Regions from separate parts of the Isoalcanivorax indicus genome, predicted to be linked through region 1. Evidence: predicted binding sites of a transcription regulator. Region 1 holds the regulator's gene; each other region holds the start of a gene.
What was found. Region 1 encodes sigma-54, which starts transcription at its own class of promoters, with help from an activator protein. Its sites were predicted from a motif close to TGGCACNNNNNTTGCTNT; they were not measured.
Positions count from the first base shown of each region.

Region 2: atzF (allophanate hydrolase) is a predicted target of sigma-54. The motif match lies at 1,235-1,252, and genes of this name have one in related genera.
Region 3: DKW65_RS07645 (CmpA/NrtA family ABC transporter substrate-binding protein) is a predicted target of sigma-54. The motif match lies at 1,694-1,711, and genes of this name have one in related genera.

Region 1 is NZ_QGMP01000001.1:2,465,961-2,472,298, forward strand. It holds gene DKW65_RS11135 (KpsF/GutQ family sugar-phosphate isomerase) at 1-296, shown strand, start outside; gene DKW65_RS11140 (KdsC family phosphatase) at 311-844, shown strand; gene lptC (LPS export ABC transporter periplasmic protein LptC) at 841-1,395, shown strand; gene lptA (lipopolysaccharide transport periplasmic protein LptA) at 1,382-1,873, shown strand; gene lptB (LPS export ABC transporter ATP-binding protein) at 1,870-2,595, shown strand; gene DKW65_RS11160 (RNA polymerase factor sigma-54) at 2,779-4,242, shown strand; gene hpf (ribosome hibernation-promoting factor, HPF/YfiA family) at 4,312-4,611, shown strand; gene ptsN (PTS IIA-like nitrogen regulatory protein PtsN) at 4,628-5,101, shown strand; gene rapZ (RNase adapter RapZ) at 5,106-5,957, shown strand; gene DKW65_RS11180 (HPr family phosphocarrier protein) at 5,960-6,241, shown strand; gene DKW65_RS11185 (BPSS1780 family membrane protein) at 6,243-6,338, opposite strand, start outside.
Region 2 is NZ_QGMP01000004.1:153,803-160,140, reverse strand. It holds gene DKW65_RS15270 (CocE/NonD family hydrolase) at 1-1,004, shown strand, start outside; gene atzF (allophanate hydrolase) at 1,293-3,122, shown strand; gene uca (urea carboxylase) at 3,128-6,338, shown strand, end outside.
Region 3 is NZ_QGMP01000001.1:1,674,377-1,680,714, reverse strand. It holds gene ntrB (nitrate ABC transporter permease) at 1-187, opposite strand, end outside; gene DKW65_RS07645 (CmpA/NrtA family ABC transporter substrate-binding protein) at 211-1,545, opposite strand; gene DKW65_RS07640 (bifunctional protein-serine/threonine kinase/phosphatase) at 1,906-3,627, opposite strand; gene DKW65_RS07635 (NarK family nitrate/nitrite MFS transporter) at 3,627-5,102, opposite strand; gene nirB (nitrite reductase large subunit NirB) at 5,709-6,338, shown strand, end outside.

The DNA of each region.
Region 1 (6,338 bases):
GCCGCAAGGGGCTCGGCATGACCGCCGTGCAGGGCGCTGACGGCCTGCTCAGCGGCGTTTTCACCGACGGCGACCTGCGCCGGGTACTGGACCAACCGGCGCTGGATATCCGCACCTGCGCCATCGAACAGGTGATGACGCGCGATCCCGTGGTCATCGAAACAGGACATCTGGCCGCCGAAGCGGTCAATATCATGGAACAGCGCAAGATCAACGGTCTGATCGTGGTCGATGCCCGGCGCCGCCCTGTGGGGGCGCTGAACATGCATGACCTGTTACGCGCCGGCGTCGTCTGAGGAGAACCACCCGCATGCATCCAGCCCCCAGCGCATCCGCTCCCCTCGGCCAGGGCAACGCGACCCTGCGCGCCCGTGCGCGGCAACTGCGCCTGATGGCCTTCGATGTGGACGGCGTCATGACCGATGGCCGCCTCTACTACGGCCCGGACGGTGAAACCTTCAAGGTGTTCTGCACGCTGGATGGCCACGGCCTCAAGCAACTGGCCGCCGCGGGCGTGACCCTGGCGATCATTACCGGGCGCCAATCCGCCATGGTGGCGCGCCGCGCCGCCGACCTCGGCATCCAGCACGTCATCCAGGGGCGTGAAGACAAGGGCGTGGCGCTGGCCGCGCTGGCCGGGGAGCTGGGTTTCGAAGCCAGTCAGGTCGGCTATGCCGGTGACGATGAGCCGGATGTGCCAGCGCTGGTCTGGGCGCAACTGGGCTTTTCCGTGCCCAACGGCCACCCCTGCGCCCGAACCGCCGCCGATCTGGTCACCGAATGTCGCGGCGGCGAAGGCGCGGTGCGTGAAATCTGTGATTTCATCCTGGGGGCACGATCGTGATCCGCAATCAGGGCGTCCTCAGCGCCATCGGCGTCACCGTCATGGCGGCCGTGAGCCTGCTGGCGCTGCACGAGTGGCGGGACCGGCCGACCGTTGTCGAGGATGCGCGCGAGCTGCCGCCCGCCCTGATCGTGGAGCGTGTCTCGGCCCGTACCTTTACCGAAAGCGGCGACCTGCAGTACGACCTGCGAGCCGAACGCATTACGGAAATGGATACGCGGGGCGAAACACTGGTGGAGCAGCCACGGCTGGCGCTGCATGATCCGGCGCTGGCCTGGGAGCTGACCGCCGATCGCGGCGAAGTCCGTGACCGGGGCCGCCATGTGACCCTGCGCGGTGCCGTGGAGGCACGCGATCACGGCCCCGATGGCCTGCTGGTGCAGAGCGAAGAGCTGGTTTACGAATCCGCCCTTGAGCGCCTGACCAGTCCCGGTACCGTGGAGATTACCCACCCCGGCGGCCGCACCCGTGCGGGCGCCATGGAAGCCAACAGCGCCGACGGCGAAGTGCAACTGCTGCAACAGGTGGAAAGCCGCTATGACCCGACCTGATTTCCCCATCGCACGCGCGGCCCTGATCGGGCTGCTCGCGCTGCTGGCGTTGCCCGCCGCCGCCCAGGAAGCCGTGATCAGCGCCGACCGCGCCGTATTCCGTCAGGAAACCGGCATCGGGGTCTATGAGGGCAACGCCGAAATGATGCAGGGCGAACGGCGCCTGAACGCCGAGCGCATCGAACTGACCATGAAAGATGGCGAGCTGACCCGCGTTGTGGCCACGGGGGCCCCCGTACGCTTGCGCGAAGGCGCAGACATCCATGCCCGGGCCAGCCGACTGGTCTATGATGTGGCCGCCCAGACCATCACCCTCAGCGGTGATGCACATATCGAAAACCGGGGCCGCCGCTTTCAGGGCGCCCGGGTGGTCTACAACCTCTCGACCCGGGATATCGAGGCCAGCGGCGACGGTGCAGAGCAGCGCGTGCGGCTGGTGATTCCGGCGGAAGACAGCAACAGGGAAACACAGCCGTGAGCCTGCTTAGCGCGCACAATCTGGCCAAGAGCTACAAAGGCCGTCGAGTGATCGAGGATGTCTCGCTTCAGGTGGAAGCCGGTCAAGTGGTGGGGCTGCTCGGCCCCAACGGCGCGGGCAAGACCACCTGCTTTTACATGATTGTCGGGCTGGTACCGCCGGATGCCGGCTATATCAGCATCAACGGCGACAACATCACGGCCCTGCCGATGCACGGCCGCGCCCGCCGTGGCATCGGCTACCTGCCGCAGGAAGCCAGCATCTTCCGGCGCCTGAGTGTCGCCGACAACATCATGGCGATCCTGGAAACCCGCAACGACCTGAACAAGGCCGAACGCCAGGAACGACTGGAGCAGCTGCTGCAGGAATTCAGCATCACGCATATTCGCGACAGCCTCGGCATGAGCCTGTCCGGGGGCGAGCGGCGCCGGGCCGAGATTGCCCGTGGTCTGGCGACGGACCCGGCCTTCATCCTGCTGGACGAGCCTTTTGCCGGGGTAGACCCGATCTCGGTGAACGAGATCAAGGGCATCATCACCCACCTGCGCGACCGGGGTATCGGCGTGCTGATCACCGACCACAATGTGCGCGAGACCCTCACCATCTGCGATACCGCGTATATCGTCAGCGGCGGCCACATCATTGCTGCCGGTAACGCGGACACCATCCTTGCCAACCAGCAGGTGCGGGATGTCTATCTGGGCGCCGATTTCCGCCTGTGACACACCCGACTGGCGCAAAAAGTGCGCCATAACAGTGCATGAAGCGCCGACCTAGCCCATTCGCCGTATGAATTCAAGAATGGGCACGAAAATTGCTGGTTGCTATCCTTGGACCCTGTTGACGTGAAGATCAGTTAACCGCCCTGCCGGTTATTGCGACACGTTCGGGGGACACACCATCAGATGAAACCAGGTCTGCAGATACAGATCGGTCAGCACCTGACCATGACACCACAACTGCAGCAGGCCATCCGCCTGCTGCAGTTGTCGACGCTCGACCTGCGCCTGGAGATCCAGGAAGCCATCGAAGCCAACCCCTTGCTGGAGCTGGACGAAGAGGACTACGCCAGCGACAGCCTGAGCGATACGGCGGGCGAGGAACCCCTGGAACCCGGTGAAGTGACGGGCAACGATGACGCCGTGGTGGACGACTACGACAGCGGCGTCGATACCGACTGGGAGGACCCCTTCACCGAGGCCCCGAGCGCGGGCGCCCCCGAGGACGACCTGGAAGCCTGGGAGCAGCGTACCGCCGCCAGCGCCAGCCTCGACGAACACCTGCTGTGGCAACTCAACCTGACGCCCATGGGCGACGCCGACCGCGTCATCGCCTACGCGATCATTGAAAGCCTTGATGATCGCGGCTACCTGACCTGCTCCCTCACGGATATCGCTGAAGCCGCGCGGCGCAGCCTGCCCTCAGGCATCGAGACGCCGTGGCCGGAAGAGGACGAGGTCCTGGCCGTGCTGCATCGCCTGCAGCACTTCGACCCTCCTGGCGTGGCCGCCCGCGACCTGGCCGAGTGCCTGGCCATCCAGCTGCGCCTGCTGCCTGACGAGACCCCCTGGCGTGACGCCGCCCTGCGCCTGACCCAGCACCTGCCGCTGCTGGAGAGCCGCGACTACGCCCAGCTGCGCCGTCTGGTGGCGGTCACCGAGACTGAACTGGTGGAGGTGATCCGTCTGCTGCGCAGCCTCAACCCGCACCCCGGCGACAGCATCGTGGAACAGGCCGAGACCTATACCGTGCCGGACGTGATCGTGCGGCGGCAGGGGCGGCGCTGGCGTGTCGAGCTGAACGGCGATGCCCTGCCCAAGGTACGGCTGAACGCGGGTTACGCCGCCATGGCGGGCAGCAAGCAGTTGCGTGACGATGACAACAGCTACCTGCGCAATCAGCTGCAGGAGGCTCGCTGGTTCCTGAAGAGCCTGCAAAGCCGCAATGAGACGCTGCTCAAGGTCGCCACCCGCATCGTCGAGGTCCAGCAGGACTTCTTCGAGTACGGCGAGGAGGCCATGAAACCGCTGGTCCTGGCGGATATCGCCAGCGCCGTGGAGATGCACGAGTCCACCATTTCCCGGGTCACCAGCCAGAAATTCATGTTCACGCCCCGGGGCATGTTCGAGCTGAAATTTTTCTTCTCAAGTCATGTGGGCACCGAAGGCGGAGGTGAATGTTCAAGCACCGCCATTCGTGCCATCATAAAGAAGCTGATCGCCGCCGAGAGCCCGAAAAAACCATTGAGCGACAGCCGGCTGGCCAGCCTGCTCAATGAACAGGGCATTCAGGTGGCGCGACGCACTGTCGCCAAGTACAGAGAGGCGATGCGTATACCGGCATCCAGCGAGCGCAAGCGGCTGGTCTGACCCACGCAGGGCCCGGCTGGCACCGATCGCGGGATAGGCGGTCAACTGAAGCAGGTACAGGAGTCAGCCATGCAGATCAACATCAGCGGTCACCACCTGGATATCACCGATGCCCTGCGCGAGTACATCAATGAGAAATTCACCCGGCTTGAACGGCATTTTGATCACATTACGAGTGTTCAGGTGATCCTGTCGCCGGAACCGAAGACGCACAAGGCGGAATCCACCATTCGGGTGGCCGGCGGTGAGGTCTTCGCCACTGCCGAGGCTGGCGACATGTACGCTGCCATCGACATGCTGACTGACAAGCTCGACCGACAGATCCTCAAGCACAAGGAAAAGTCGGTCAATCGTAACCACGGACACTGAGATCTGAGTACCCATCATGCGCGTACGGGAACTGCTGACACCGGAGCGAACCCACTACCACCTGCAGGGCGTGAGCAAGAAGCGTCTGCTCGACCAGGTGGCGGAACTGGCCACACGGGATAGTCCCGGTTTGAGCGAACAGGAAGTCTTTGACGCCCTGATTGCGCGTGAACGCCTGGGCAGTACCGGCATCGGGGAAGGCATCGCCATTCCCCATTGCCGGCTGGCCTCATGCAGCAAACCCCTCGGCCTGCTGGTCAGCCTGGCCGAGGCCATTGATTTCGACGCGGTGGACAGCCGCCCGGTGGACCTGGTGTTCGTACTGCTGGTCCCCGAAGACAACCCGGAACAACATCTGAAAACCCTCAGCCACCTGGCAGCGCTGTTCAACGAGCCCGCATTCCGCGATGGCCTGCGCCAGGCTACCTCGGCAGCGCACCTGTTCAGCACGGCCGTCGATTCTGAAGCGGAACTGCGACTGGCGTCCTGACCCGATGAAACTGGTAATCCTCAGCGGCCGCTCAGGCTCCGGCAAGACCACCGCCCTGCAAGCTCTGGAAGATCTGGGCTTTTACTGTGTGGACAACCTGCCTCTTGGCCTGCTCTCTACCCTGGCGACCCAGCTGCGCGAAGAGAGCAGCGAGATTGAACGCATTGCTGTGGGCATCGATGCGCGCAACCTGCGCAGCCAGCTGCCGCGCTTCTCCGAACTGCTGCGCGCGGTGCGCGAACAGGGCCTGACCTGCGAAGTCATTTATCTGGATGCCGACCACGACACCCTGTTGAAACGCTTCAGCGCCACCCGCCGCCGCCACCCGCTGAGCGACCAGGACATGTCGCTCTCGGAAGCCATCGCCCACGAAGGCGAGTTACTGGCCAGCATCCAGACCAGCGCAGACCTGCTGGTGGACACCAGCAAGATGGACCCACACACCCTGCGCAACATGATTCGCGATCGTGTGGCCCAGCGCAGCGGTCGCCTGTCGCTGCTGGTGGAGTCCTTCGGCTTCAAGAATGGCGTGCCACCGGATGCCGACCTGGTCTTCGACGTGCGCATGCTGCCCAACCCGCACTGGGATGCCACCCTGCGCCCCTTTAACGGCCGCCAGAAACCGATCCAGGATTTTCTCGGCAGCCAGAGCGACACCCCTGAACTGCTGCACGATATCGAACAGCTGCTACTGCGCTGGCTGCCGCGCTATGAAGCGAACGATCGCACCTACATGACGGTGGCCATCGGCTGCACCGGCGGCCGCCACCGCTCTGTGTACATGGTGGAGCAGTTGGCAGAGCGTCTCTGCAAGGCTGGCTGGGATGCCCAGATCCGGCATCTGGAACTGGAATAAGCATGCCCGACACTGTGCTGGAAGCAGAACTGCCCGTTATCAATCGCCTGGGACTGCATGCCCGCGCTGCCGCCAAAGTGGTCAGCGTGGCCTGCCGTCACGAGGTCAGCATCCTGCTGCGCTGCAATGGTCGCGAGGTCGAAGCCCGTAACATGATGGGCGTGCTGACGCTGGCCGCCGCCAAGGGCAGCAAGGTGGGAGTACGCGTGGAAGGCGAACAGGCGAGAGAAGCCCTCGACGAACTCACCGACCTGTTTGCCCGGCGGTTCGACGAGGGCGAGTGACTTACAGCGTATCGGTATAGATATCCCGGAACGAGCTGTAGTAGCTCACCGCCAGCACCGGCAACAGCACCAGCAGCCCCAGGCCCAGCGGAATCAC
Region 2 (6,338 bases), on a different contig from region 1:
ACACGAAACTGCTGGTGCTCAAGGGCTCTCATGTATCGTCGATTCTTGATTCGGCCGTTGGCAATCAGTTGAACGGTGGCGCCCCGGGCTCCCAGCAGTTGCTGTTGCGCTGGTTCGATCACTATCTTAAGGGCATGGATACCGGCGTCGATGACATGCCCACTGTGACGCAGTATGTGGAGGGGTACGGGTTGCTCGGTACCCAGCGTTTCGCCACCGCGACCGACTGGCCTCATCCGGCAATCAGCCCGCAGCGCTATTATTTGCGCGCCAACAAACGCCTCACCCGCAACACGCCCTATTCATTCGAATGGCCACACCGGCTGTATGAGCCGGCAGCGCCGGACGTCTCCGTGGTCCGCAGCGCCGATGGGCGGCAGCTGGAAGGTTCGGTGACGGTCCGGGATCACAGTGCCTGCTCAAGCAGCGGGGTGCAGTGGTCGCTGGGCCTGAACGGATTGCTGCCGCTGCCGTGCCATGCCGACAACCGCTATGTGGAGGCACGCCAGGACGCACTGGTATACGAAACGGCGCCGTTGCTGCGGAGCATGTACATCAATGGTCCGATCCAGGCCGATCTCTGGGTGTCGGCGACGCGTCCCCATGCGGCCCTGGCGGTGCGGGTGTCTGTGGTCGATCCGCTGGGTCGGGCCACGCCGATCTCCACGGGGTTGATGTCGGCGGCGCACCGCAAGGTCGATGAGCAGCGCGCCCGCTATATCGACGGTGTGATGATGCAGCCGTGGCATTCGTTTGCCGAGCAGGACATGCAGCCGCTGCAGCCGAATGAGCCGGTCTTGGTGCCGGTCGAGATATTCCCGGCGGCGGCGCTGATCCGTCCGGGGCACCGGTTGCGTGTCTCCATCAGTGCCAGTAACCAGATTCAGGGTGTCTGGCCTCTGCCGTTGCAGGCGCTGGCTGAAGGTAACGCCATCACTCTCTATAACGACGCGCAGCGTCCTTCCAGTGTGGTGCTGCCGGTCGTGCCGGTCAGCGAACTCTAGGCTCAGGGTCGGCGCCCGCCTGTCCCCGTGCAATGTGGAATCGGATGGGCGAGGCGCCGCGCCTTCACGGTGCAACCCGATGGTGCAACCAGTGTGGTGCATCTGCACCACGGTGATGCGCCAATCCCCGGGAAAGCGATGCCGTCCGTCCTGTTCACGCCACACCCTCCCCGAAATTAATCAATAAAAATCATCACGTTAAATCTTTCTGTCACGACGCCTTCACGCGCTGGCACACCCCTTGCTTTTCAAGAACACAAACTTGTGTACAAGAAGGTGCTCAAAAGCATGTACGGGTGGATGATCAACGATTGGCTGGCCGCATACCGGGACGGACCCGCCACACCGCAGGTGCTGGTGGGGGAGCTGGTCGAGCAGTTGCGGCAGGGGGATCCGGCAATCTGGATAGCGGTCGCCACCGACAGCCAGCTGGCGCGCCAACTGGCGCAGCTTGCCGAACGCCTGGCGGCGGCGGGGGGCGCACAGGAGGCGTTGCCGCTTTACGGTGTTCCCTTCGCCATCAAGGACAACATTGATGTGGCCGGTTGGCAGACCACCGCCGCCTGCCCGGGGTTTGCGCGCGAGGCCGAGCAGACGGCTGCGGGCGTACAACGGCTGATGGAAGCCGGCGCCATTCTGGTGGGCAAGACCAATCTGGATCAGTTTGCTACCGGCCTGGTGGGCACGCGTTCGCCATATGGGGCAGTGCGCAATCCTTTCAATCCCGAGTTCATATCCGGCGGCTCCAGTTCCGGTTCGGCGGTGGCGGTGGCGCTGGGGCAGGTGCCCTTTGCGCTGGGTACGGACACGGCGGGTTCCGGGCGGGTGCCAGCGGGCTTCAATAATCTGGTGGGTCTCAAGCCGACACGCGGTGCCGCCAGTGTGCGGGGTGTTGTTCCCGCGTGCCGCTCCCTGGATTGCCTGTCGGTGTTCGCCCTGGATGTGGGCGATGCCGAGACGGTGGCCGGGCAACTTTATGGTTTTGATCCCGAGGACGAGTATGCGCGGCCCCGGCCGGATACTGCGCCGCGTGCGTTTGGCGCGGCGTTGCGTCTGGGCGTGCCGCAGTCGCCGGCATGGTTTGGTGATACAGAAGCCGCCGCCTGCTTCGAACAGGCCTGCGATGGGTGGCGTGCACTGGGCGCGACGCTGGTGCCGCTGGATTTCTCGGCGTTTCATGACGCAGCGGCGCTGCTCTACCACGGCCCCTGGCTGGCCGAACGCCATGTCGCGGTCGGTGATCTGGTGGCCGAGGGCGGGCTGGAGGGTGTTGATCCCATTGTCGCCAGCATTATCGCCTCGGGCGGTCAGTCGTCAGCCACGGATTATTTTCGCGCCGAGTATGCGCTGGCGGGGCTCAAGCGCAAAGCCGATGCGTTGATGGCGCAGGTGGATGCCTTGCTGGTGCCGACGACGCCCAGCCATTACCGGCTGCGGGACATCGAGGCTGAGCCGGTCGAGCTGAATACCCGCCTGGGCACCTACACCAACTTCGTCAACCTCCTGGATATGGCCGCGCTGGCCTTGCCCGGCCCCTTCCGCGCCAGTGGCCTGCCCACCGGCATTACCTTGATCGCCCCGGCCTGGTCGGATGCGGCGCTGCTTGAGTTGGGGCGTCGCTGGCAAACCGCACAACCCTGGCCGCGCGGTGCGACCGGGCAGGCGCTGCCGCCCCTGGTGTCCTCTGTTCCCGCTACGGTGCCGCAGGGGTGCGTGCGCCTGGCGGTGGTCGGTGCCCATCTCTCTGGCATGCCGCTCAACGGCCAACTGATTGAGCGCGGCGCCGCGTTCGTCGAGCGCACGACCACCGCACCGGAATACCGCTTCTATGCCCTGGCGGGCACGGTGCCGCCGAAGCCGGGGCTGCTTCGTGATGCGGAGGGTGCCGCTATCGAAGTGGAGCTGTGGGATGTGCCGGTGGGCGCGTTCGGCTCCTTTGTCGCCCTGATCCCGGCCCCGCTGGGCATCGGCACGCTGCGGCTGGCCGACGGGCGCGAAGTAAAAGGATTCATCTGTGAGGGCTGGGCGCGGGACGACGCCCTGGACATCACCTCATTCGGAGGCTGGCGCCGCTACATGGCGAGCGTCGCCAGCGCCACCGGACAGACAGCGGAGTAAGCAGCATGTTCAGCAAAGTATTGATCGCGAACCGGGGTGAGATTGCTGTACGCAGTATGCGTACCCTGCGCCGGTTGGGTATCGCCAGTGTGGCGGTGTATTCCGAGGCAGACCGCAACGCCATGCATGTGGAGCAGGCGGACGAAGCGGTGCACATCGGCAATGCGCCCGCTGCCGAAAGCTATCTGTGCGGGGATCGTATTATTCAGGCGGCACGGAATACCGGTGCTCAAGCCATCATTCCCGGCTACGGTTTCCTGTCCGAAAATGCCGGTTTCGCTGAAGCCTGTGCGGAAGCGGGGCTGGTCTTTCTCGGGCCAACGCCCACGCAAATGCGCCAGTTCGGGCTCAAGCATGAAGCGCGCGCCCTGGCCGAGGCGGCCGGTGTGCCGCTGGCGCCGGGCACCGGGCTGCTGCGCGATCTGGAGGAAGCGCTGGCTGCCGCCGGGCAGATAGGTTACCCGGTGATGCTCAAGAGTACCGCCGGTGGTGGCGGTATCGGCCTGTCCCGGTGTGACGACGACGCGGCGCTGCGCGATGCCTTCGAATCCGTACAGCGCATGGGCCAGAACTTCTTCAGCGACGGCGGTGTGTTTCTGGAGCGCTTTGTGGATCGCGCCCGGCATATCGAAGTGCAGATATTTGGCGACGGCGAGGGCCGGGTGCTGGCCCTGGGCGAACGGGACTGCTCCATCCAGCGCCGTAACCAGAAAGTGATTGAGGAAACCCCCGCGCCCGGGCTGCCCGCCGCCACGCGAGAAAAACTGATGGCGGCTGCTGTGCGCCTCGGTGAGTCGGTGAACTACCTGTCTGCGGGCACGGTGGAATTTATCTACGACGCGGGCCGCGATGAATTCTATTTTCTGGAGGTCAATACACGCCTTCAGGTTGAGCATGGCATCACCGAGACCGTCACCGGCATTGATCTGGTGGAATGGATGCTCTGCGTCGGCGCGGGCGAGTTGCCCGCGCTGGACACGGTCACCGTAGCGCCACAGGGCGCCGCCATCGAAGTGCGACTGTATGCGGAAGATCCGGTGCGGCAGTTTCAGCCGTCCCCGGGTGTGCTGACCGAGGTCGTGTTTCCGGACAATGTGCGCCTGGACGGTTGGGTCGCCACCGGTACGGAAGTGTCGCCCTACTATGACCCGATGATCGCCAAGCTGATTGTGCGGGGTGATAACCGTGAGGCCGCGATTGCCGCATTGCGCGCTGCGCTGGACGCGACCCGTTTGTGCGGCATCACCACCAATCTGGATTATCTGCGCGCCATCAGCGCCAGTGATGCGTTCATTGAGGGTGTGTTTTCCACCCGCTATCTCGACAGCTTTGTGTATGCGCCGCAGGCGCTGGAAGTCGTGGCGCCAGGCACCTATACCACGGTGCAGGATTATCCGGGGCGCACCGGCTACTGGCATATCGGCGTGCCGCCCTCCGGGCCGATGGATGATTACGCCTTCCGGTTGGCCAACCGTATCGTCGGCAATGAGGAGAGCGCCGCCGGGCTGGAAAGCACCTTGATAGGGCCGACCTTGCGCTGCCACAGCGATACGGTGATTGCGCTGACAGGCGCGCCCACGGACGCCACCCTGGATGACGCACCCGTACCCTTCTGGACGCCGGTGACGGTACGCGCCGGGCAGGTACTCCGCATGGGCCGGGCCAGCGCCGGGTGCCGCACCTATCTGGCCGTGCGCAACGGTATTGATGTGCCGGATTATCTGGGCAGCAAGGCCACCTTCGCGCTGGGTCAGTTCGGTGGTCACGGCGGTCGGCCGCTGCGTGGGGGCGATCTGCTGGACATTTGCGCGCCGAGCCGCCCGGGCTGCCCGACGCCAGCACCGGTTGCGGCACCCGAGCCGGCAGGTCAGGCGCTGGTACCCGTTTACGGCGATACCTGGGATATCGCGGTGCTGTATGGCCCGCATGGCGCACCGGATTTTTTCCAGCCGGAATCCATCGAGACGTTTCTCGCGTCCGAATGGACGGTGCACTACAACTCGAACCGGCTCGGCATTCGCCTGAGCGGCCCCAAGCCCACCTGGACGCGCAGTGACGGCGGCGAAGCCGGGCTGCATCCGTCGAACATTCACGATTGTGAATACGCCATCGGCAGCATCAACTTTACCGGCGACATGCCGGTGATCCTGACACGCGACGGCCCCAGCCTCGGCGGCTTTGTTTGCCCGGTCACGATCTGCAAAGCGGAACTGTGGAAAGTCGGCCAGGTGAAGCCCGGCGATCGCATTCGTTTTCGGCGCATCGACTTTGATGAAGCGCGGGCGCTGGAGCTGGCCCAGGATGCCGCGATCGCGGCCTTGCAAGAAACAGCGCCGACCGTGGCACCTGGCCTGGCCATGGTGCCCGCCGATACCGTCTCGGAAACCGTGCTGGCAGAGCTGCCCGCGCAGCCGGGTCGCCCTGTGGTCGCCTATCGCCAGGCCGGGGACCGCTACATCCTCATTGAATATGGCCCCAACGTGCTCGACCTGACGCTGCGCTTTCGCGTGCACGCGTTGATGCAGGCGCTTGAGGCGCAGCCGATCAAGGGCGTGCTGGAGCTGTCGCCGGGCGTGCGCTCCTTGCAGGTCAATTACGACAGCCGCGTGATCAGCCAGCGGGATCTGATGACCGCATTGCTGGCTATCGAACATGAACTGCCGCCGGTGGGTGACATGAAGGTGCGCACCCGGGTGATCCGGTTGCCGCTGGCGTTCGAGGATTCTGCCACGCTGGACGCGGTGGCCCGTTACCGCCAGTCGGTGCGCGACACGGCGCCGTGGTTGCCCAGCAACGCCGAGTTTATTCGTCGCATCAACGGCCTCGACAGTGTCGAGCAGGTGCGCGACATCATCCATCAGGCCAGCTATATGGTGCTGGGCCTGGGCGATGTCTACCTGGGCGCGCCCTGCGCCGTGCCGGTGGACCCACGCCATCGTCTGCTGACCTCGAAATACAATCCGGCCCGCACCTACACCGCCGAAGGCACCGTCGGCATCGGCGGCGTTTACATGTGCATTTACGGTATGGATTCCCCGGGTGGCTACCAGCTGGTGGGCCGCACGCTGCCGATCTGGAACAAGTTTCTCAAGAACAGCGCCTTCGCCGATGACAAGCCCTGGCTACTGCGCTTTTTCGATCAGGTGCGCTTCTACCCGGTGACGGAAGAAGAGCTCACCGCACAACGGGAGGCTTTCCGCGAAGGGCGTCTGACGC
Region 3 (6,338 bases), 790 kb from region 1:
GCGCGGGCAGCAGCGCACCTTCACCACGGCACAGCAGTTCCCAGATGACCAGCAGCGCGGTGGTGACCAGTACGGGTGGCAGGATGCGCTCCAGCAAAACATAGCGCAGGCGCGGCCAGACGTCGCTGGCCGCCGACATACGCGAGGCCAGGGAAGCCAGGGGAGAAACAGAAGCGTGAGTCGTCATGACAGCATCTCCGGTTCAGGGCCTCAGCGCATGCGCTTGATGGCCAGGGTGTCCAGGTAAGCAAGCGGGTTTTCAGGATCAAACACCTTGCCGTCAAAAAAAGTTTCCTTGCCGCGTGAGGTGCCTTCGGGGATCGCTGACTTGTCGATACCCAGTTCCGCCGCGGCGGCCCGCCAGAGGTCTTCGCGATTGACGCTGTCCACCAGGGCCTGCATATCCAGATCACGGGGCAGATAGCCCCAGCGGATGTTTTCTGTCAGGAACCAGAGGTCATGGCTCTTGAACGGGTAGGATGCCTGATCATTCCAGTAGCGCATGCGATGCGGACTGTTTTCCACCACACGACCGGTGCCATAGTCGAAGTGACCCTGCATGCGCTGGATGATGTCGTCATAGGGTGCGTTGATCCAGCGACGGCGTGAGCAGATGCGCGCCACTTCTTCGATGTTTTCCGGTTGCTCGCAGTACATCTGCGCTTCCATGACGGCCTTGATCAGTGCTTTCGTGGCATTGGGGTTCTGTTCGACATAATCGGCGCGCAGGCCGAGTGCTTTTTCCGGATGGTTGTGCCACAGCTCGCCGGTGGTGTTGGCGGTGTAGCCGATATTCTGGCGGATCAGCTGTTCGTTCCACGGTTCGCAGACACAGAAGGTATCCATGCTGCCGACGCGCATGTTGGCCACCATCTGTGCGGGTGGGACCACGATGGTGGAAATATCGCTGTTCGGATCAATGCCACCGGCAGCCAGCCAGTAACGAATCCACAGGTCATGGGTGCCGCCCGGAAAGGTCATGGCCGCGCGTACGGCATCGCCCCGGGCACGTTTGGCGGCCAGCGCGCTGGCGAACTCCGTGGTGTCCACGCCGACTTTCAGATCGGCGTACTCCCGGCCCACAGAAATGCACTGCCCGGCCAGGTTCAGTCGGGCCACAATATACATCGGGGTCGGCTGATTGTTGGCCGTCATGGCGCCGGTGGAAATAAGGTAGGGCATGGGCGTCAGGATATGCGCACCATCAATGCCGTTACGGCGCGACCCCAGCACCAGATTGTCCCGCGTGGTGCCCCAGGACGATTGTTTGAGCACCTCGACATCGGGCATGCCGTGCTTGGCAAAGAAACCTTTTTCCGCTGCGACAAAAAGCGGGGCAGCATCCGTCAGCGCAATAAAACCCAACTTGGCCGTGCGTGTTTCAGGCGTGCCGGCACTGGCCCGCGCCCGACCTGTCAGCAGCGGGGCAGCAAGCGTGGCGCCGCCGAGCGCTGCTGCCGATTGCTTGAGAAAATCCCGGCGTTGCTGGCCGCTGTGGCTTAGCGGTGACGCCTTGTCCTGTGCCTGGCCCGGTACCTTGCTCATGACGTATCCCTCTTTCCGTTCCCGAAAAAAAATCCAAAAAAAACGCCCACGCGTACCAGGCCGAAGCCGAAATACGTGTGGGCGCCATTGCCCGACAAATTGACCTGTGCAAACAGGACCCGCATTGATCCTGTTGCACACAGGGATAAAAGCAGGAAGTGTGCCAGCTTTACTGGAAGGCTCGGGTCAGACAGCGGTATGCGCAGGATAAGTAAATATTTATCAGTGACTTGTGAGGCTTACGACGCGTGAGCGAAAGGTCCGTTCCCTGGCTGGCAGGAGAGCAGGTGGCACCGGAGTTGCGTTATCCCGGTGCAACCATGCCCGAAAAATGAGCGAGGACGACGCCGCATGCCAGGGTCACACATGCAAGGCGAGGCTGAGCAGCAGCAACAGCAGCAGGACCACGGTGCTGGCCTGCCAGGCGCGCAAGGTGTTGCGTTGCTGCGAAGTGATGACCGCCGGATGATGGGCCGGGCTGCGCAGTGCTGCCCGGAATTCGGCGGCATCGGCATAGGGGATGGCATCCGGGTGCAGGGCACGTTGCAGTGCCTGGTTGAGCCACATGGGCACAAAGGCATTGTGTTGCTGCAGGCGCAGGGCGGGTTTGTCCGGGTCGGGCAGGGTGCCGGTAAGCATTTCGTGGATAATCACGGCGGCGGCATACAAGTCTGCGCGTTCATCGGGTGCAGCGCCGGCGCTGACATGACGTGCGGTGTAGTGTCGTGTTCCCAGCGGCAGTGGTGGTGGCGGCTGATCCAGGCCGCGACAATAGCAGCTGCCGAAGTCGATCAGTTTCACCAGCCCGTGGCGGTCGACCATGATGTTGTCCGGTTTCAGGTCGCCATGAATGACATCGGCGCGGTGCAGGGCACGCAGGCCATTGAGCAGTTGATCGGCGAGGTAGAGCTTTTCTTCCACCGCTGCATCGGGGTGTTCGCGCAGCCACTGCCGCAAGGTGACGCCGTCGATGTATTCGAGTCGCTGATAGAGGCAACTCTGCGGGCCCTCCGGTGGCAGCGGCCGGAGCAAATGTGCGCTACGCAGACGTGCTCCGATCCAGCCCTCCAGGGCAAAGCGGGTGAGTGCCTCCGGTTCGTCTTCCAGATTGATCGACGGCGCCTTGAGGGCGCTGAGCTGCCCTTCACCGTCGCGCACCAGATAAAGATGACTGCGCGCACTGGCGTAGAGTTCATGCACGACGGTCAGGTTGTCAATGCGCATGCCTGGTGCCAGGGGGGGCGGCAGGGGCAGCTCGCGCAGGCTGGCCAGAGCGTCGTCCGCGCTCGCATCCGGCAGGCTGATCACTTCGAGCACCTGGCAGCTGACGTTGTCGCGGCTGCCATTATTCAGGGCAAAACGCACCAGGTTGTCGGCCGCCACTTGCGGGTTTTCCGAGCCGAGCAGGGTGTCCTCGATCACGGGCCAGGGCAGGGCATCATGGACGCCATCGCTGGTCAGCAGAAAAATGTCACCCTGTTGCAGATCGCAATGCCGGTAATCGACATCCAGCCGCGTGTCCCCGCCCATGGCGCGGGTCAGCAGGCGCCGGCCACCGGCCTGACGGCTATGGTCCTCGGTCAGGCATTCCAGCTGTCGCCCGCGCAGCCGCCAGATACGTGAATCGCCCACCTGGAACAGGTGCGCCAGTCGCGAGCGAAGAATCAGCACCGACAGGGTGCACAGGTGATCTTCACCGGCGAGCGTGCGGCGGCATAGCCAGCGGTTAAGCGCTTCCAGCACGCGCTGGGCCGAGCGCGGCACACTCCAGAGTGACGGGGTGGCGTAGTAGTCATTGATAAAACCGAGCACGCAGGCCTCCGCCGCCTCACGACCGGCCTCGGCGGAGCTGAGGCCGTCGGCCAGCGCCGCCACAAGACCCTTGGTGCGCAGCGGTTCGCCCGCCGGCAAGCGCACCGCCACAGCATCCTGATTATGCGGTTTTACGCCGCACTCGCTGCACTGGCCCACGCGCACACGCAAGCTGCTGGTGGCCGCGTCTTGCGTGGCGCCCTGGGGTGTGCCGGGTGGTGAGCCTTGTGGCACGTCCAGGGTATCCGCCATGTCCGGCATACTCGTCATCAGCTTACCTCGATCAACTGGACCTGACCGTTCTCATCCACTTCGGCAATATGCCCGCGGGGTTCGTCAAGCCACTGTACCGCCGCCAGGGTCACGGCAGCGCAACCGGCGATCACCAGGAAGAAGACCGACGGATCAACAAACGTCAGTACGGTCAGGAAGCACACCGCCCCGGCATTGCCATAAGCACCGACCATGCCAGAGATCTGTCCGGTCAGACGGCGTTTGATCAGGGGCACGGTGGCAAACACGGCGCCTTCGCCGGCCTGCACGAAGAACGAGCAACACATGGTCGCCATGACGGCCAGCACCAGAGGCCAGGTGCTACCGATCTGGCTCATCAGGCCATAGCCGAGCATCAGGCCGCAGAGCAGGATGCTGAGGGAGCGTTTGCGGCCAAAGCGGTCAGACAGCCAGCCGCCCCCCGGACGGGCCACCAGGTTCATGAAGGCAAAGCCTGAGGCCAGGACCCCGGCCAACACCGCACTCAGTGCGAAGGTGTCGATGAAGAACAACGGCAGCATGGAGACCACGGCCAGTTCTGAGCCGAAGGTCACCATATAGGCAAGATCAAGAATGGCGACCTGACGGAAGCGGTAGCGGTCGTGTTGTGGCACGCCTTCGCGCAGGCGTGCGTGATTCACGCGCCAGATTTGCCAGAGCTGCACGATGGCCAGACTCACGATGATGGCCACCAGCGCGAGTTGCGCGTTCAGGCCGTAAAGGCCCAACTGGCCCGGGCCCAGTCGCCAGACGATGACCAGCAGCGCACTGTACAGGGGCACGCACATGGCCATATAGAAGTAGAGATCGCGACGGCTGCTGACTTCCAGGGCCGAGGCCTTCTTGGGGCGGAAATAGGAAGCGCCGGCCGGGGTATTACGCGCGCGCCAGAGAAAGATGACCCCGTAGATGCAGGACAACAGCCCGGTGCTGGCAATGGCCCAGCGCCAGCCGTTTTCGCCGCCGAACAGCATCGCAAGGGTTGGCAACGTCATGGCGGCGGCGGCGGAACCGAAATTGCCCCAGCCGCCGTAGACGCCTTCTGCCAGGCCCACTTCGCGGGCCGGAAACCATTCACTGATCAGGCGGATACCGACCACGAATCCAGCGCCGACAAACCCGAGCAGCAGACGGGTCACGGCAAGCTGTTCGTAGGTCGTGGACAGCGCAAACGCCCAGCAGGGCAACGCGGCGATGATCAGCAGCCCGCCGAACACACGCCGGGGACCAAAGCGATCCACCAGTGAACCGATCACCACCCGCGCGGGGATCGTCAGGGCCACATTAAGAATAAGGAGGGCCTTGACCTGATCGCTGGTCAGATCGAACACCTCGCGGATTTCGCCCATCAGCGGGGCATGGGAGAACCACACCACAAAGCTGACAAAGAACGCCATCCAGCTCAGGTGCAGCAGACGGATGCGGGGTTCGGACAGTTTCAGCAGATTGAGTCGCGCGTGCTGTGTAGCCATGAAGTCTCCGTACTCGCGGATATCGAGGACCGGGCCACCCGTCTGGGCACGCTGCATGGAAGGGCACCGGCCACAGACCTGCCCGGCAGGCAATAAAGGCCGGGTGGGTGGGCGCCGTTGCCCGTTGAATCGTTGCGCGCGGCACCATTGCTGCGCGCTGTCCATAACGATGCACGATGTATGCCACATATCCGTGCACGGCATATTCCGTGGCCGCAAGGTGGATTCCGGCGGTGGCATGGGGGGCGCCACGGTGGCGGCGTGCCTTCTTGTGGTGCGCGGTGCACAAGCGTGAAGCAGGCAGACGACGCAGGTGCCGCGCCGTGTACCCGATCAGCGGCGCTCCGGTGGGCGGGCAGAGCGCGCCAGGGCTGCGCTGTGAAGGCGTTTGCCGGGTCCCGGGTGATCCGCAGCAGCAAGCTGGCATAACTCTTGCTCTTTCCCTGGTGTATGCCGCGCCCGGCTCAATGGCGAGCCGCGCGGGGCGCAGAACAGATCACGACGAAATTGCGAGCAAAGGCGCTCACGGCCCGGTCACCTCCGGGCGGTGGGTGCCTTTTTTTTGTGCCTTGTGAAAGGCCGGACAGGTGAAGGAGCGGTGTGTTCATGAGCAAACCGGAACTGGTGGTTATCGGCAACGGTATGGTGGGACAGAGCCTGCTGGAGGCGCTGGCCGCCCGCGAGCATGGCTACAACATCACGGTGTTCTGTGAAGAGCCCCGCCCGGCGTACGACCGGGTGCAGTTGAGCAGCTGGTTCAGTGGGGCGACCACCGAGGACCTGGCGTTGACCACGCTGGCGTTCTTTGATGAGCACGGCATGACGTTGCGGCTGGGGGAGCGCGCAGAGCGGATCGAGCGTGATACCAAAGTGGTGGTCAGCAGCAACGGCGAGCGCGTGCCTTATGACAAGCTGGTGCTGGCCACTGGCTCTTACCCCTTCGTGCCACCGATTCCCGGGAACGATCAGCCGCACTGTCTGGTGTATCGCACGATCGAGGACCTGGAAGCCATTCGTGACAGCGCGTCGGTATCAAAAAGCGGCGTGGTGATCGGCGGGGGGCTGCTGGGTCTGGAAGCCGCCAAGGCGCTCAAGGATCTGGGTCTGGAGACCCATGTGGTGGAATTTGCGCCGCGCCTGATGGCGGTGCAGCTGGACGATGGCGGTGCCCGTTTGCTGCGCCGCAAGATCGAAGCGCTGGGCGTCAAGGTGCACACCAGCAAGGCGACACAACAG